DNA from 2 places in the Stenotrophomonas sp. STEN013 genome. Region 1 is predicted to be linked to the other one. Evidence: predicted binding sites of a transcription regulator. Region 1 holds the regulator's gene; the other holds the start of a gene.

Evidence for each region. The regulator FliA, encoded in region 1, starts transcription of late flagellar genes. The targets are predictions, from matches to a motif close to TAAAGTTTNNCNNNCNNNGGCCGATAA.
Region 2: a site for FliA is predicted at 3,304-3,330, ahead of ACVOMH_RS00580 (GGDEF domain-containing protein). Genes of this name have one in related genera too.

What each region holds. Positions count from the first base shown of each region.
Region 1 covers NZ_JBRREO010000003.1:60,351-66,841, forward strand. The annotation lists gene motD (flagellar motor protein MotD) at 1-899, opposite strand, end outside; gene ACVOMH_RS08105 (flagellar motor protein) at 903-1,643, opposite strand; gene ACVOMH_RS08110 (chemotaxis protein CheA) at 1,688-3,532, opposite strand; gene ACVOMH_RS08115 (protein phosphatase CheZ) at 3,537-4,157, opposite strand; gene cheY (chemotaxis response regulator CheY) at 4,157-4,549, opposite strand; gene ACVOMH_RS08125 (RNA polymerase sigma factor FliA) at 4,563-5,309, opposite strand; gene ACVOMH_RS08130 (MinD/ParA family ATP-binding protein) at 5,306-6,190, opposite strand; gene flhF (flagellar biosynthesis GTPase FlhF) at 6,177-6,491, opposite strand, start outside.
Region 2 covers NZ_JBRREO010000001.1:126,159-132,649, forward strand. The annotation lists gene ACVOMH_RS00565 (GGDEF domain-containing protein) at 1-547, opposite strand, end outside; gene ACVOMH_RS00570 (pseudouridine synthase) at 636-1,358, opposite strand; gene ACVOMH_RS00575 (GGDEF domain-containing protein) at 1,407-3,065, opposite strand; gene ACVOMH_RS00580 (GGDEF domain-containing protein) at 3,365-4,804, shown strand; gene ACVOMH_RS00585 (metallophosphoesterase) at 4,950-6,068, shown strand; gene mutS (DNA mismatch repair protein MutS) at 6,196-6,491, shown strand, end outside.

The sequences.
Region 1 (6,491 bases):
GCGCCGTCGCCGGCGCTGGCCGGCGCAGGGGCGTCGGCAGCCGCGGTGGTGATGCCGTCGGACAGCGCGTCCACGCTGGCGGCGGAATCGGCCAGGATGATCACCATCACCCGGCGGTTGCGGTTGCGGCCTTCGGCCAGCGTGTTGCTGTCGCGCGGGCGGAATTCGCCGTAGCCCACCATCGCCAGCCGGTCCGGCTGCACCCCATGGTCGGCGAACAGGTGCACCACGCTGGCCGCGCGCGCGGCCGACAGTTCCCAGTTGGACGGGAACTGCGCGGTGGCGATCGGCAGGTTGTCGGTATGGCCCTCCACGCGCACGCCATTGGGCGCGGCCTGCAGCACTTCGGCCAGTTTGGCCAGGGTTTGCCGGGCGTCGCGGTCCAGTGCCGCCGAGCCGGTGCCGAACAGGATGTCGCTGTTGATCTCGACCTCGATCCACAGCTCGGTGCGGCGCACGGTGATCACACCTTGTTTGACCAGCGGAGCCAGGGCTTCGCTGAGCTGGTCGGCGATCTGGTTGAGCTGGCGCTCGGCCCGTTGCAGCTGCGCGTGGTCGCGCATCGATACGGGCATGCGCATCTGCGAGGCCATCGCCGGCAAGCGGGTAGGGTCATTCATCGCGCCGCCGGTCATGCTTGGGGCGCGGATCACCGAGGGGCTGTCAAAACCGCCCCCCTGCAGCTGCTGGTTGCCCACCTGCACCTGGCTGACGGTACGCGGCGCGCCGCCGAAGGCGGTGGTCAACGCATCGGCCATCACCCGGTATTTGCCCTCGTTGACCGAGGAAATGGCATACATCACCACGAAAAAGGCGAGCAGCAGCGTCATCAGGTCGGCATACGGGATCGCCCATGCCTCGTGGTTGCCGTGTTCTTCGTGTGGTTTGCGACGGGCCATGGCTCAGTTCACGAAGCCGGCCAGGCTGGTTTCGATATTGCGCGGGTTCTCGCCCTGGGCAATGGCGATCAGCCCTTCGATGATCATCTCGTGCTCGCGGCTGTTGTGGGCGATCACGCCCTTGAGCTTGGCGGCCACGGGCAGGAACAGCAGGTTGGCCGAGGCGATGCCGTAGATGGTGGCGGTGAACGCCGCGGCGATGCCGTGACCAAGCTTGCTCGGATCGGCCAGGTTCTTCATGACCGCGATCAGGCCCAGCACCGCGCCGATGATGCCCAGGGTCGGGGCGTAGATGCCCATGCCCTCGAACACCTTGGTCGCGGCCAGGTCACGGTGTTCCTGGCTGCCCAGTTCGATCTCCATGATGTGGCGGATGGTTTCCGGCTCCACGCCATCGACCACCAGTTGCAGGCCTTTGCGTACGAACGGGTCGTCCTGCAGCTCCACCTGGGGTTCCAGCCCGAGCAGACCCTGGCGGCGGGCGATGTTGCTCCAGTCCACGATCTGCTGGATCAATGCCTGACGGTCACTTTCCGGTGGCCGCACCACCCAGCGCACGATCTTGAAGGCGTGCTTGAAGACGGCCGGCGAGGTGTGCAGCAGGATCGCCGCCGCCGTGCCGACGATGACGATCACAAACGCCGCCGGCGACCACAGCGACGACAGCCCGGCACCTTTCAGGATGCTGCCGCCGACCAGCGAGGCCAGCGCGAGAAAAAGTCCGATGATGCTGAGTCTGTCCATTTGAAAGATATCGGCCTTGAGTGGGGCTACTTGAACGGGAAGCGTCAGTCCTGCGGGTTGCGCAGGCCATCGACGTCGAGGATCAGCGCCATGCGGCCATCACCGATCAGGGTCGCGCCGGCGTAGCCCGGCAGACCGCGCAGCGCCTTGGGCAGGGGTTTGATCACCACTTCTTCGCGGCCACGCACCTGATCCACCACCAGGCCGAAGCGCGCTTCGCCGACCTGCAGCACGACAATGGTCAGCAGCTGCGAGGCCGCCGGGGTCACGTCCAGCCAGCGGCGCAGGTCCACCAGCGCTAGCGTGTGCGACTTGCGGTCCAGTACCGCGCGGCCGTCGAACCAGCCCAGCGCGGTGGCCGGGGCGTGCAGCACTTCCATCACGCGCGCCAGCGGCAGCGCGTAGACATCCTGCCCGGCCTGCACCAGCAGCGTCGGCAGGATTGCCAGGGTCAACGGCACACGGATCAGGAAGCGGCTGCCGCGACCGAGTTCGGACTGGATCTGGATCTGGCCGCTGAGTTCGCGGATGCGCGACTGCACCACGTCCATGCCCACGCCGCGGCCGGAGATATCGGTGACCTGCTGTTTGGTCGAAAAGCCGGGCAGGAACACCAGGTGCAGGCATTCCTCGCTGCTCAGGCGGGCGGCGGCTTCCGGATCGATCAGGCCCTTCTCGCGGGCCTTGGCGCGCAGGCGCTCGGGATCGATGCCGGCCCCGTCATCCTGGATCTCGATGGAGACGTAGTCGCCTTCCTGCTGCGCGGTCAGGCGGACCTGGCCCACGCGCGGTTTGCCCTGCGCTTCACGCAAGTCGGGCGCTTCCACGCCGTGGTCGATGGCGTTGCGCACCAGGTGCACCAGCGGATCGGCCAAGGCTTCGACCAGATTGCGGTCCAGCTCGGTGTCGGCGCCGATCAGCTCCAGGTCCACTTCCTTGTTCAACGAGCGGGCCACGTCACGGGCGACCTTGGGGAAGCGCGAGAACACCTTGCCGACCGGCTGCATGCGCGTGCGCATGACTGCCGATTGCAGGCGCGCGGTGGCGATATCCAGGGTGGACACGGCCCGATCCAGTTCTTCGTCCTTCAATCGCGTACGCAGGGTCTTGAGACGGTTGCGGGCCAGTACCAGCTCACCGATCAGGTTGACGATGGCATCCAGCCGCTTGGTGTCCACGCGTACCGTCTGCTCGGCTTCGGTCGCCTTGCCTGTGGCTTTGGGCGGCGGTGCCGGCCGGGAGGCCGGGGCAGGAGGCGTTGCCGTTGCGGCGGGCGCTGGCGGCGCAGCGGCAGCAGGTTGCGCGCCCGGGGCGGCGCCTCCATGCAGCTGGTCGAGCAACGCTTCAAACTCATCTTCGCTGATCAGGTCATCGCCCGCTTTGGCTGCGGGGGCCGCGCCGGGCGCGGTGGGGCCGTGCAGGGCGTCCAGCAGCGCTTCGAACTCGTCCTCGCTGATCAGGTCGCTGTCGGCGGCGGCCGGCGCGGTCTTCACCGGCGCAGCGACGGGCGCCGCGCCGATGTCGAACTGGGCGATCAGGCTGGCCGGGGCGTGGGCCGGGTCGGTGCCGGCGGAGACCGCATCGAGCATCGACTGCAGCCAGTCCAGCGATTGCTGGGCGGCATCGAAATGATGGGCCAGCAATTGGGCCTTGCCGGACCGGGCCATGCCCAGGGTTTCTTCTGCCGCATGGCACAGCTCGACCATCGGCGTGATCGACAGGAAGCCGGCGCCGCCCTTGAGCGTGTGGAAACCGCGGAACACCACATTGAGCTGGTCGGCATCCTGCGGGGCCTGTTCCAGCGCCACCAGTTGCTCGCCGAGGCGATCGAGGATTTCCTGCGCTTCAAGGATGAAGTCGGCGGCGATGTCGTCGGCAAAAGCACTCATGTGTTTACAGCCCCAGATCCGAGAGCAGGTCGTCAGCGTCATGCTGGGAGACGGCGTGGCGGTCCAGGCCGCTGACCGCCGGGCCAGCCAGCCCGGCATTGCGCGTGTCTTCCTCCGGCGGCGGCAGCCCCAGCGCACCGAAACCTTCGTGTACGCGGCGGACGATGCCGACCACGCGACGGATGATCTGCCCGGTCAGATCCTGGTAGCTCTGGGTCAGTGCCACCTCGGTGAGGTTGTGGCGGATGCGGTCCAGGATCACGTCCTGGCCGGGATTCAGGCCTTCGGCGCGCAGCTGTTCGGTCAGCGTGCGGCATTCCTCGGCCAGGTCCAGCGTGCGATGGGTCGCTTTTTCGGTCATCTCGACCACGTGGTCCAGCCGCGCGCAGGCATCGTCCAGCTCGCCGGCATCGGTGGAAATGCTGGGCAGTTCGCCCAGCGCCTGGCCCAGTTCGCGGGCCAGCCGGCCCAGGCCGGCCATCATCGGCTGGGTGCGCAGCGCGGCCAGCGCGTCGATTTCCCGACGCCAGCCGGCTTCGTCACCGCTCTCCAGTGCGGCCAGTGCATCCTGCAGGCGCTGGATCAGGGCGCTCTTGTCGCCCAGGGTTTCGCTGTGACCGGCCATCAGGCGCTCGCCGCCAGACGCTCGAAGATCTTGCCGAGCTTTTCTTCCAGGGTCTGCGCGGTGAACGGCTTGATGATGTAGCCGTTCACGCCGGCCTGGGCCGCTTCGATGATCTGTTCGCGCTTGGCCTCGGCGGTGACCATCAGCACCGGCAGGGTCTTGAGCCTGGCGTCGGCACGGATCGCCTTGAGCAGCTCGATGCCGGTCATCACCGGCATGTTCCAGTCGGTGACAACGAAATCGAACGGCTGGCTCTGCAGCAGTGACAGCGCCGCATGCCCGTCCTCGGCTTCCGCGGTATTGGTGAAGCCCAGGTCGCCGAGCAGGTTCTTGACGATGCGGCGCATGGTCGAGAAGTCATCGACGATCAGGATGCGCATGTTCTTGTTCAAAGGGCTTTCCTCTTCATGGTTCCTCGAGACCGGCGTCTGCCGCCTCGAATATCTTCAATCGGCCGCGCAGGCGCAGCGTGGCCTGGCCGTGGATCTGGCAGACACGCGATTCGCTGACACCCAGTACCGCGCCGATTTCCTTCAGGTTCAATTCCTGCTCGTAGTAGAGCGAGAGCACCAGCTGTTCGCGCTCGGGCAATTGGGCGATGGCCTTGCCCAGTTCGGCGCCGAACTGGCTGCGTTCGAGCATCTGCTGCGGGGTCGGGCCGCCGCTGGCCGGCGTGTCCAGCTCGCCCTGGTCCTCGATCCGCGATTCCAGGCTCAGCACCTGGCCACGCGAGGCGTCTTCGATCAGCCGCATGTACTCGGGCAGCGGGATGTCCATGGCCTCGGCCACCTCGGTGGCGCTGGCGGCACGGCCGCTGGCCTGCTCCAGCCGGCGGATGGTGCCGGCCGCTTCACGGGCACGCCGGTGCACCGAGCGTGGCACCCAGTCGCCGCGCCGGATCTCGTCGATCATCGAGCCGCGGATGCGGATCGAGGCATAGGTCTCGAACGATGCTCCTTGGTCGGCATCGTAGCTGCGCGATGCTTCCAGCAGACCCATCATCCCGGCCTGGATCAGATCGTCGATCTCCACGCTGGCCGGCAGGCGCGCGGCCATGTGATGGGCGATGCGGCGTACCAGGTCCGCGTGCTGGGCGATGCAGTCATTGCTGCTGGCGCGTTGCACTTCACGGTACTGGGCGGCGGGATTCATGCAGGCACCCCGCGCTGGATGATGCGTTCCAGGAAGAACTCGACGCCGCCGCGGGCTTCGGTCGGGGCTTCCCAGCGCGAGGTTCGCAGCGCGATTTCCTGGAGGGCCAGCGCGGCCGGCGAAGACGGATACGCCTTCACCACCGGCTGCTGGCGCTGCACCGAGAGGCGCAGCCAGTCGTCCTGCGGCACGCAGCCCAGGTAATTCAGCGATACATCCGCCAGGAACTTGTCGCACACGCGCACCAGCTTCTCGTACAGCACGCGGCCTTCGTTGGGGTCGCGCACCATGTTGGCCACGACCTGCATGCGGTCCACACCGCGTTCGCGCGAGAGCACCTTGATCAGCGCATAGGCGTCGGTGATCGAGGCCGGTTCGTCGCAGACCACCACCACCGTGTCCTGCGCGGCCTGGCAGAAGGTCAGCACGCTGTCGGTGATGCCGGCAGCCGTGTCGATGATCATCACGTCCAGCTCGCGCTCAAGCTCGGAGAACACGTTGACCAGACCGACATGCTCGGCCGGCTGCAGCTCGGCCATGTGCCGGCGACCGGATGCGGCCGGCACCACCAGCACGCCGTTGGGGCCTTCGATGATCACCTCGTCCAGCGTGCAGCGCCCGGCGACCAGGTCGGCCAGGGTGTGCTTGGGCTGCAGGCCCAGGATCACGTCGATGTTGGCCAGGCCCAGGTCGGCGTCCAGCAGCAGGGTGCGTTTGCCCATGCCGGCCAGGGCGACGGCCATATTGGCCGAGACGTTGGTTTTACCCACGCCGCCCTTGCCGCCGGTGATCGCAATCGTGCGTACCGGACCGGCCGGCTCGCGACGCGTGGCCGAAAGCGGGAAGGTGTTGGTCAGTTGGGCGTACTCACGCGACGGCATTGTTGGACTCCAGGTTGCAGGGCATATCGGCCGCGCGGCGCAAATCTTCAAGGCGAAGTACAAGATTCGCCGCCGAGGCGCGATGCAGGTCCTCCGGCACGTCCTGGCCGTCGGTCACCCAGGTGATCGGCAGGTTGTGGTCCACCGCCACCGACAGCGCCGAACCGAACCGGCCGGTCTCATCGAGCTTGGTCAGCACCAGCCCCTGCGGATTGGCGGCGCCGAAGCGGCGTACCACCTCGTCCATGTCCTGGAAACTGGTATTGGCAGGCAGTACCAGCAAGGTGCGGATCTGGCCGGC
Region 2 (6,491 bases), on a different contig from region 1:
CCAGCCGGGCCTCGTACCACGCGTGCTCGCGATGGTGATGGTCGATCTCGCGGCGCAGCAGACGCATTTCCATCATCCGTCCCACCTGCCGCGACAGCGCGCGCAGGGCGCTGGCACGGTCCGCATCCAGCATGCCGGGCGCCGAATCGAACACACACAGGGTTCCCAGCGCGTGGCCGTCACTGCTCAACAGGGGGGCGCCGGCATAGAAGCGGATGTTCGGTTCCCCCACCACCGCCGGATTGCCGCAAAAGCGGGCATCCTGCCGCGCATCCGGAACCACGGTCAGCTGCCCGGGCTGGAGAATGGCATGGGCACAGAACGCCTCGTCACGCGTGGTCTGCTCGCTCTCAAACCCCTGCAGCGCTTTGAACCATTGGCGGTCCTGATCGATCAGGGTCACCGCGCCCATCGCCGTCCCGCACAGTGTGCGGGCGATGGTTACCAGATCCTCGAATTCCTGCTCACGGGCGGTATCCAGGATGCGGTAGCGGTGCAGCGCCGCCAGACGTTCGGCTTCATTGGCGGGAAGCGCGGGTTTGATCATGCTCGGTTTCCGATCCGGCGGCTGGCATCAGGTGGGCATCTGGGATTCTAGCCACCGCACGCAGAGACGGCAGCGAGCCGGTCACACTTCACCAATCGGTCTGTTGCGGCAGCAGGCCGCGCAACTCCTGTTCGGTGAGATTGCGCCACTGTCCGGGCTTGAGTGCACCGAGCTTGATGTTGTCGATGCGCACGCGCCGCAGCTGGGTGACGCGGTAGCCGAACTCGGCGGCCATCAGGCGGATCTGCCGGTTCAGACCCTGCTCGAGAATGATGCGGAAGCCGAATTTTGCGATGCGCGAGGTGCGGCACGGCAGCGTCATCTCGTTGTGGATGCGCACACCACGGGCCATGCCGCGCAGGAACTGGTCGGTGACCGGCTTGTTGACGGCAACCAGGTATTCCTTCTGATGGCCGTTTTCGGCACGCAGGATCTTGTTGACGATGTCACCATTGCTGGTCATCAGGATCAGGCCTTCAGAATCCTTGTCCAGCCGGCCGATCGGGAAAATCCGCTGCTCGTGCCCGACGAAGTCGACGATGTTGCCGTTGACCTCGGTCTCGGTGGTGCAGGTGATGCCCACCGGCTTGTTCAGCGCGATGTAGACATGGCGACGGCCAGTGTTCTTGTGAACGGCGCGGGTGCGCAGCGGCTGGCCATCGACCAGCACCTGATCGCCCTCGCCCACCACGGCGCCGGTGCCGGCAACGATGCCGTTGACGGTGACGCGGCGGGCGGCGAGCAGGCGATCGGCCTCACGGCGGGAACAGAAGCCGGTTTCGGCAATGTGCTTGTTGATTCGGATTGTCATCGGGCGATTATCCGCCATCGCCTGCTGCCCGAACAGCGCGCGGCCGGTTCAGGCGGTTTCCAGCTCCGAGCCCGCATCCACCACGCGATTGCGGCCCGCGCGCTTGGCCCGGTACATCGCGTTGTCGGCCCGCCGCATCAGCCCGGCCACATCCTCGTCCCGCGCCTGCAGCTGCGCCAGCCCGATGCTGACCGTCACCACCAGCCCTTCATGCTGCAGATTCCGGGCGTTGTGCGTGATTTTCTCGCGCATCTGCTCCAGCCGCGGCGCAGCCACGCCGGCCGTTGTGCCCGGCAGCAGCACGAGGAACTCCTCGCCGCCCATGCGGATCACATCCATCTTGTTACGCACGCCTTGCGCCAGCGTCCTGGCGACCAGCACCAGCACCTCGTCGCCCACATCGTGGCCGTAGCGGTCATTGATCTGCTTGAACAGATCGATATCGAGAAAGCCGATCGACAGCGGCTGTGCACTGGTGCGCGCCTGCTGCATGTACTGCTCCAGCTGGCGCAAGCCGGCGCGACGGTTGGGCAGACCGGTAAGCGCATCGGTGTCGGCCAGATGCCGCATCTCGTCGCGCTGCTGGCGCAGACGGCCCAGGCCACGGTTGAGTGAATAGGCCGAGACCATCAAAAACCAGGTGACCGACAGCTGGATGATTTCGACCCGGTACTGGACCAGCAGCCGGCTGCCGAACAGATCCGCCAGTTCGATCACCAGCAGCGGCAGCACCGCCGCCAGCCCCTCCAGCGCCCTGAAATTGCGCCGGCACAGCGATACGCCCCCCAGCAGGAAGGTCAGCGCGCAGATCAGCAGGAACAGGTGGTCCAGGGCCATTCCCACCCACGACAGCAGTGGCCACGGCATCGCCGGCGCGCCCAGCGCGAGCACGACCAGCACAGCCAGCAGGCCCTTCATCACCGGCCGCGAGCGCTGCAGCACCCGCGGTCCCCCGCACAGCCGCCACATGATCCAGCCCATCACCGCGACCCGCAGCGAGGACAGCGCGACCTGCCACCACGCCGCCGTGCGCCCCACCGGCAACCACGGCTCGGGATAGCCGCTGAGCCCGCTCAGTACCGACTGCCAGACCACCAGCAGCACGCACACCAGCGCGTACAACAGGAATTCGCGCCCGAGCGTGGTGAGAAAACCAATCAGCGCCGACAACGCCAATGCCAACGCGATGGCGATGCAGGCGGTGCGGATCAGCAGTCGCACGGTATCGATCTGCTGCACCGGACTGGGGGCCCCCAGTCGTACCGTCGGAATCCAGCGGGCCTTGAGCGGCGGCTCCCAGGCGACCTGGATCGGCTCACGGCTGCCGGCCTTGGGCACCACCACCATGCCGATACCGGCCCGGAACCGGGAATCGCGGGTGCGCGCGTCCTGCATGTGTCCGCAGACCTGGCGGTCACCGTGATGGATCATCACCTCGCCGGCGAACACGTTGAACACATCCACCGCCTGCGGGGCGCCGGACCAGCCGCCGGCGGGCGCCGGAATATCGATGCCATCGTTCAGCCGCGCCAGCGCCTCCGGCGAACAGGTCCGTATCGGCGCCGGTTGATCGGTGGCCGCGCCAACCAGCAGATAGTCACGGTCAAGCTGCAGCGGCCCAGCATTGCCTGCCCCGGACCAGACCACACCTACCAGTGCCAGCAGGAGCATGGCGACGATCATCGTTGCGCCACGTGCACCTGCCACCTTGCATCCTTCCACCATGCCATCCCCAACGCGCACTCCAATGCGCCGGATCGGATTATCGCAAGAACCCGGCGCATCCATCACGTGAAGGCGTCGTGGCACCTGCCCCAGGTCCGGAAAGTGACCATTGCACCCGATTTGTCAAGTCAACCAGCGCCCCCCCCCCCGACCGCAGCCTTTCCCGCCCCAATCCCCTGCCCTGTTCCCGCCGGCCGTGACCTCCATCCCGGTTCCCCGCTAAAGTACTTGCCCTTTCTGCCGATAACGCCTGCTTACCTTGAGCAGTCGCGCACTCTGTCATGCACAGCATTACCGCCGTTTCGTCCGCTATCGACAACGAGAATCCGGCGCTGGTTGCCGCCTGGCAACGCGGACTGACCGAAGCCGGCCCTGCCGCGACGCAGGTGTTGGCCCAGCTTGCCGATACCGGCGCGGCCGAAATGGCGGTGCATTTCTATCAGGTGATGCTGGATGACAAGCGGGCCTCACGGCTGCTGTCACACGACCAGGTGCGCACGCGCCTGCAGCCGGCCATGCAACGCTGGGTGCGGGATTTGCTGCTGGCCACGCCGGAACGGGTGGAATCGCTGATCGCCGCCCAGCGCGTGGTGGGCGATGTCCACGCCCGGGTCGGTATCCCCGTCGACCTGGTGACCCGCGGCATGCGTGTGCTGAAACAGCGGCTTTTCCAGCTGATCAGCGAGCAGGCCGGACACAGCGAGCACGCGCACGCCGCCGTTGCCTGCCTTACCGCCTCGTTCGACATCGCACTGGAATGCATGACCCTGGCCTACTCCAATGCACGCGAACGCTCCTCGCGCACCGATGCGGCATACCGGCTGTTCTCGCTGGTGCAGAACGTGGGTACCGAGCGCGAACGCCAGCGCGCCCTGCTGCTGGACTGGGAAAACACCTTGCTTTATGCGTTGGCCAGCCAGAACGAGACGCCGGAGTTCCAGTCGCTGGCCGGCTCCGAGTTCGGCCTGTGGCTGACCCACAAGGGCATTCCCAGCTTCGGTGAAAGCTCCGAAACCCAGCAGATCTGCGCGCTGATGACCGCAGTGGACCAGACCCTGCATGACACCCTGGATACAAAGCGCGACCTCAAGGTGCGTTCGGCCCATCTGCAGGAAGTGCGTGCCCGCGTCGGCCAGATACGCAACCTGCTGGGGATGCTGTTCGAGCGTATCGGTGAACTGGACGCCGGCTGCGATGCCCTGACCAACCTGCTCAATCGCCGCTTCCTGCCTACCGTCCTGCGCCGGGAAATCGAGCTGGCGAGCAAGAACAAGGCCGGCTTTGCGGTGTTGCTGCTGGATCTGGATCACTTCAAGAGCATCAACGACCAGCACGGCCATGAGGCCGGCGACCGCGCCCTGCAGCACATCGCCGGCATGCTCAGCCAGTTCACCCGTGGCAGCGACTACGTGTTCCGCTATGGCGGCGAGGAGTTCGTGGTGGTGCTGGTGGCGGTGGACGAGCGTCAGGCGCTGGTCATCGCCGATGGCCTGTGCCGGCGTATTTCCGATTCACCCGTCCCCCTGGCCGATGGCCAGCCATTGGCGATCACCACCAGCATCGGGGTCGCCCTGTATGACGGGCACCCGGATTACGAGCGCGTCATGGCACGCGCCGATGCCGCGATGTACCAGGCCAAGAAACAGGGCCGCAACCGCATCGTGCTGGCCGACGACAGCCTGCCGGAAGCCCCGGACCGTGCTTCCCTGCAGAACCGCTGACTTCCCTGCGCCGGCGCAGGGCCGGTAGCACATTAGCTTCGCCGGCCCGGCCAACCAATGGCCGATGCCCGCACGCGTGCGGCCACGTAGCATGGGGTGGCGGATGCCCACCCCCGCCTGCCTCCTCGTCTGCCGGATGTCGTCCATGTCATTTGCCCGTACCGTTACCCGCTGGGCCGCCCTGCTGCTCCACGCCGCCCTGCTGCTTCCCGGCGTGGCCAGCGCCAGAGAGGTCTCCGCCCCGGCGGCGCACGTGGACAGCGACGGTCCCTATATCTTCCGCAACGGGCAACAACTGCAGGCGCGATGGATCTGCAATGACCGGGTAGTCGAGCGCACGCTCACCCGCCGCGCCACCACCACGGTTCCGTCGCAGTGCGGCTACCCGCGCCCGCTGGCCGTACTGCAGCCACTGCCGGCTTCAGCCTCCTCGCTGCCTGCCGCGGCCCGCATCGTGGCCCTGTCCGATATCCATGGCCAGTACGGGCTGCTGGTGCGGCTGCTGCGCGCCAACAAGGTGATCGATGGCAAGGACCGCTGGGCGCTGGGCCGCGACACGCTGGTGATCGCTGGCGACGTGTTTGACCGTGGTCCGCAGGTCACCGAGGCATTCTGGCTGCTGTACAGCCTGCAGCAGCAGGCGGCAAAGGCGGGCGGCGCGGTGCACTTCGTTCTCGGCAATCACGAGACGATGGTGCTCTACGACAACCTGAGCTACGTCAATCCCAAATACCTGCGCAGCGCGCAGCTGCTGGGCAAGAGCTATCCGCAGCTGTATGGCGCCGATTCGGTGATCGGCCAATGGCTGCGCACCCGCCCGGTGCTGTTGCGCATTGGCGATACGCTTTTCCTGCACGGTGGCATTTCGCCCGAAGCGATCCAGCTGGCGCTGGACCCGGCTGCCACCAATGCCGCCTACCGGGCTTCGCTCGGCCGTCCCCGGGCCGAGCTGAAAGCCGATCCCAAGCTTGCCCCGTTGTATGACGGCAAGACCAGCCCGATCTGGTACCGCGGCTATTTCGATGGCCAGCTGGACACTGCCGGCGTGCAACAGGTGCTGGAGCAGCTGGACCTGCGGCGGATCGTGGTCGGCCACACCTCGATGCCGCACGTGAGCAGCTTCCACGGTGATCGCATCATCGCCATCGACAGCAGCATCAAGAACGGTGAAAACGGCGAACTGCTGTTTATCGAGAACGGCAAGCTCAGCCGCGGCCTGCTCGACGGCTCGCGGGTGCCGCTGGCCGAAGGCCGCGGCAACTGAACGGCCAAGCCCGGCCGTCGTCCCGCCATCAGGCTGCCCCTACAATGACGCCTTTGTGGCAGCCCGGCTGCCCGGCAATCGAAGTGGAAAGCGCGTGACCGAGAAAAAGCCCGAACACACCCCGCTGATGAAGCAGTTTTTCGCCGCCAAGTCCGACTACCCGGACCTGCTGCTGTTCTTCCGGATGGGCGATTTCTACGAGCTGTTCTATGACGATGCACGCAAGGCCGCGCGCCTGCTGGATATCACCCTGACCCAGCGTGGCAGCTCCGGCGGCGCGCCGATCCCGATGGCCGGCGTGCCGGTGCATTCCTTCGAAGGCTATCTGGCGCGGCTGGTGGCACTGGGCGAATCGGTGGCGATCTGCGAGCAGATCGGCGACCCGGCGCTGGCCAAGGGCCTGGTCGAGCGCAAGGTGGTGCG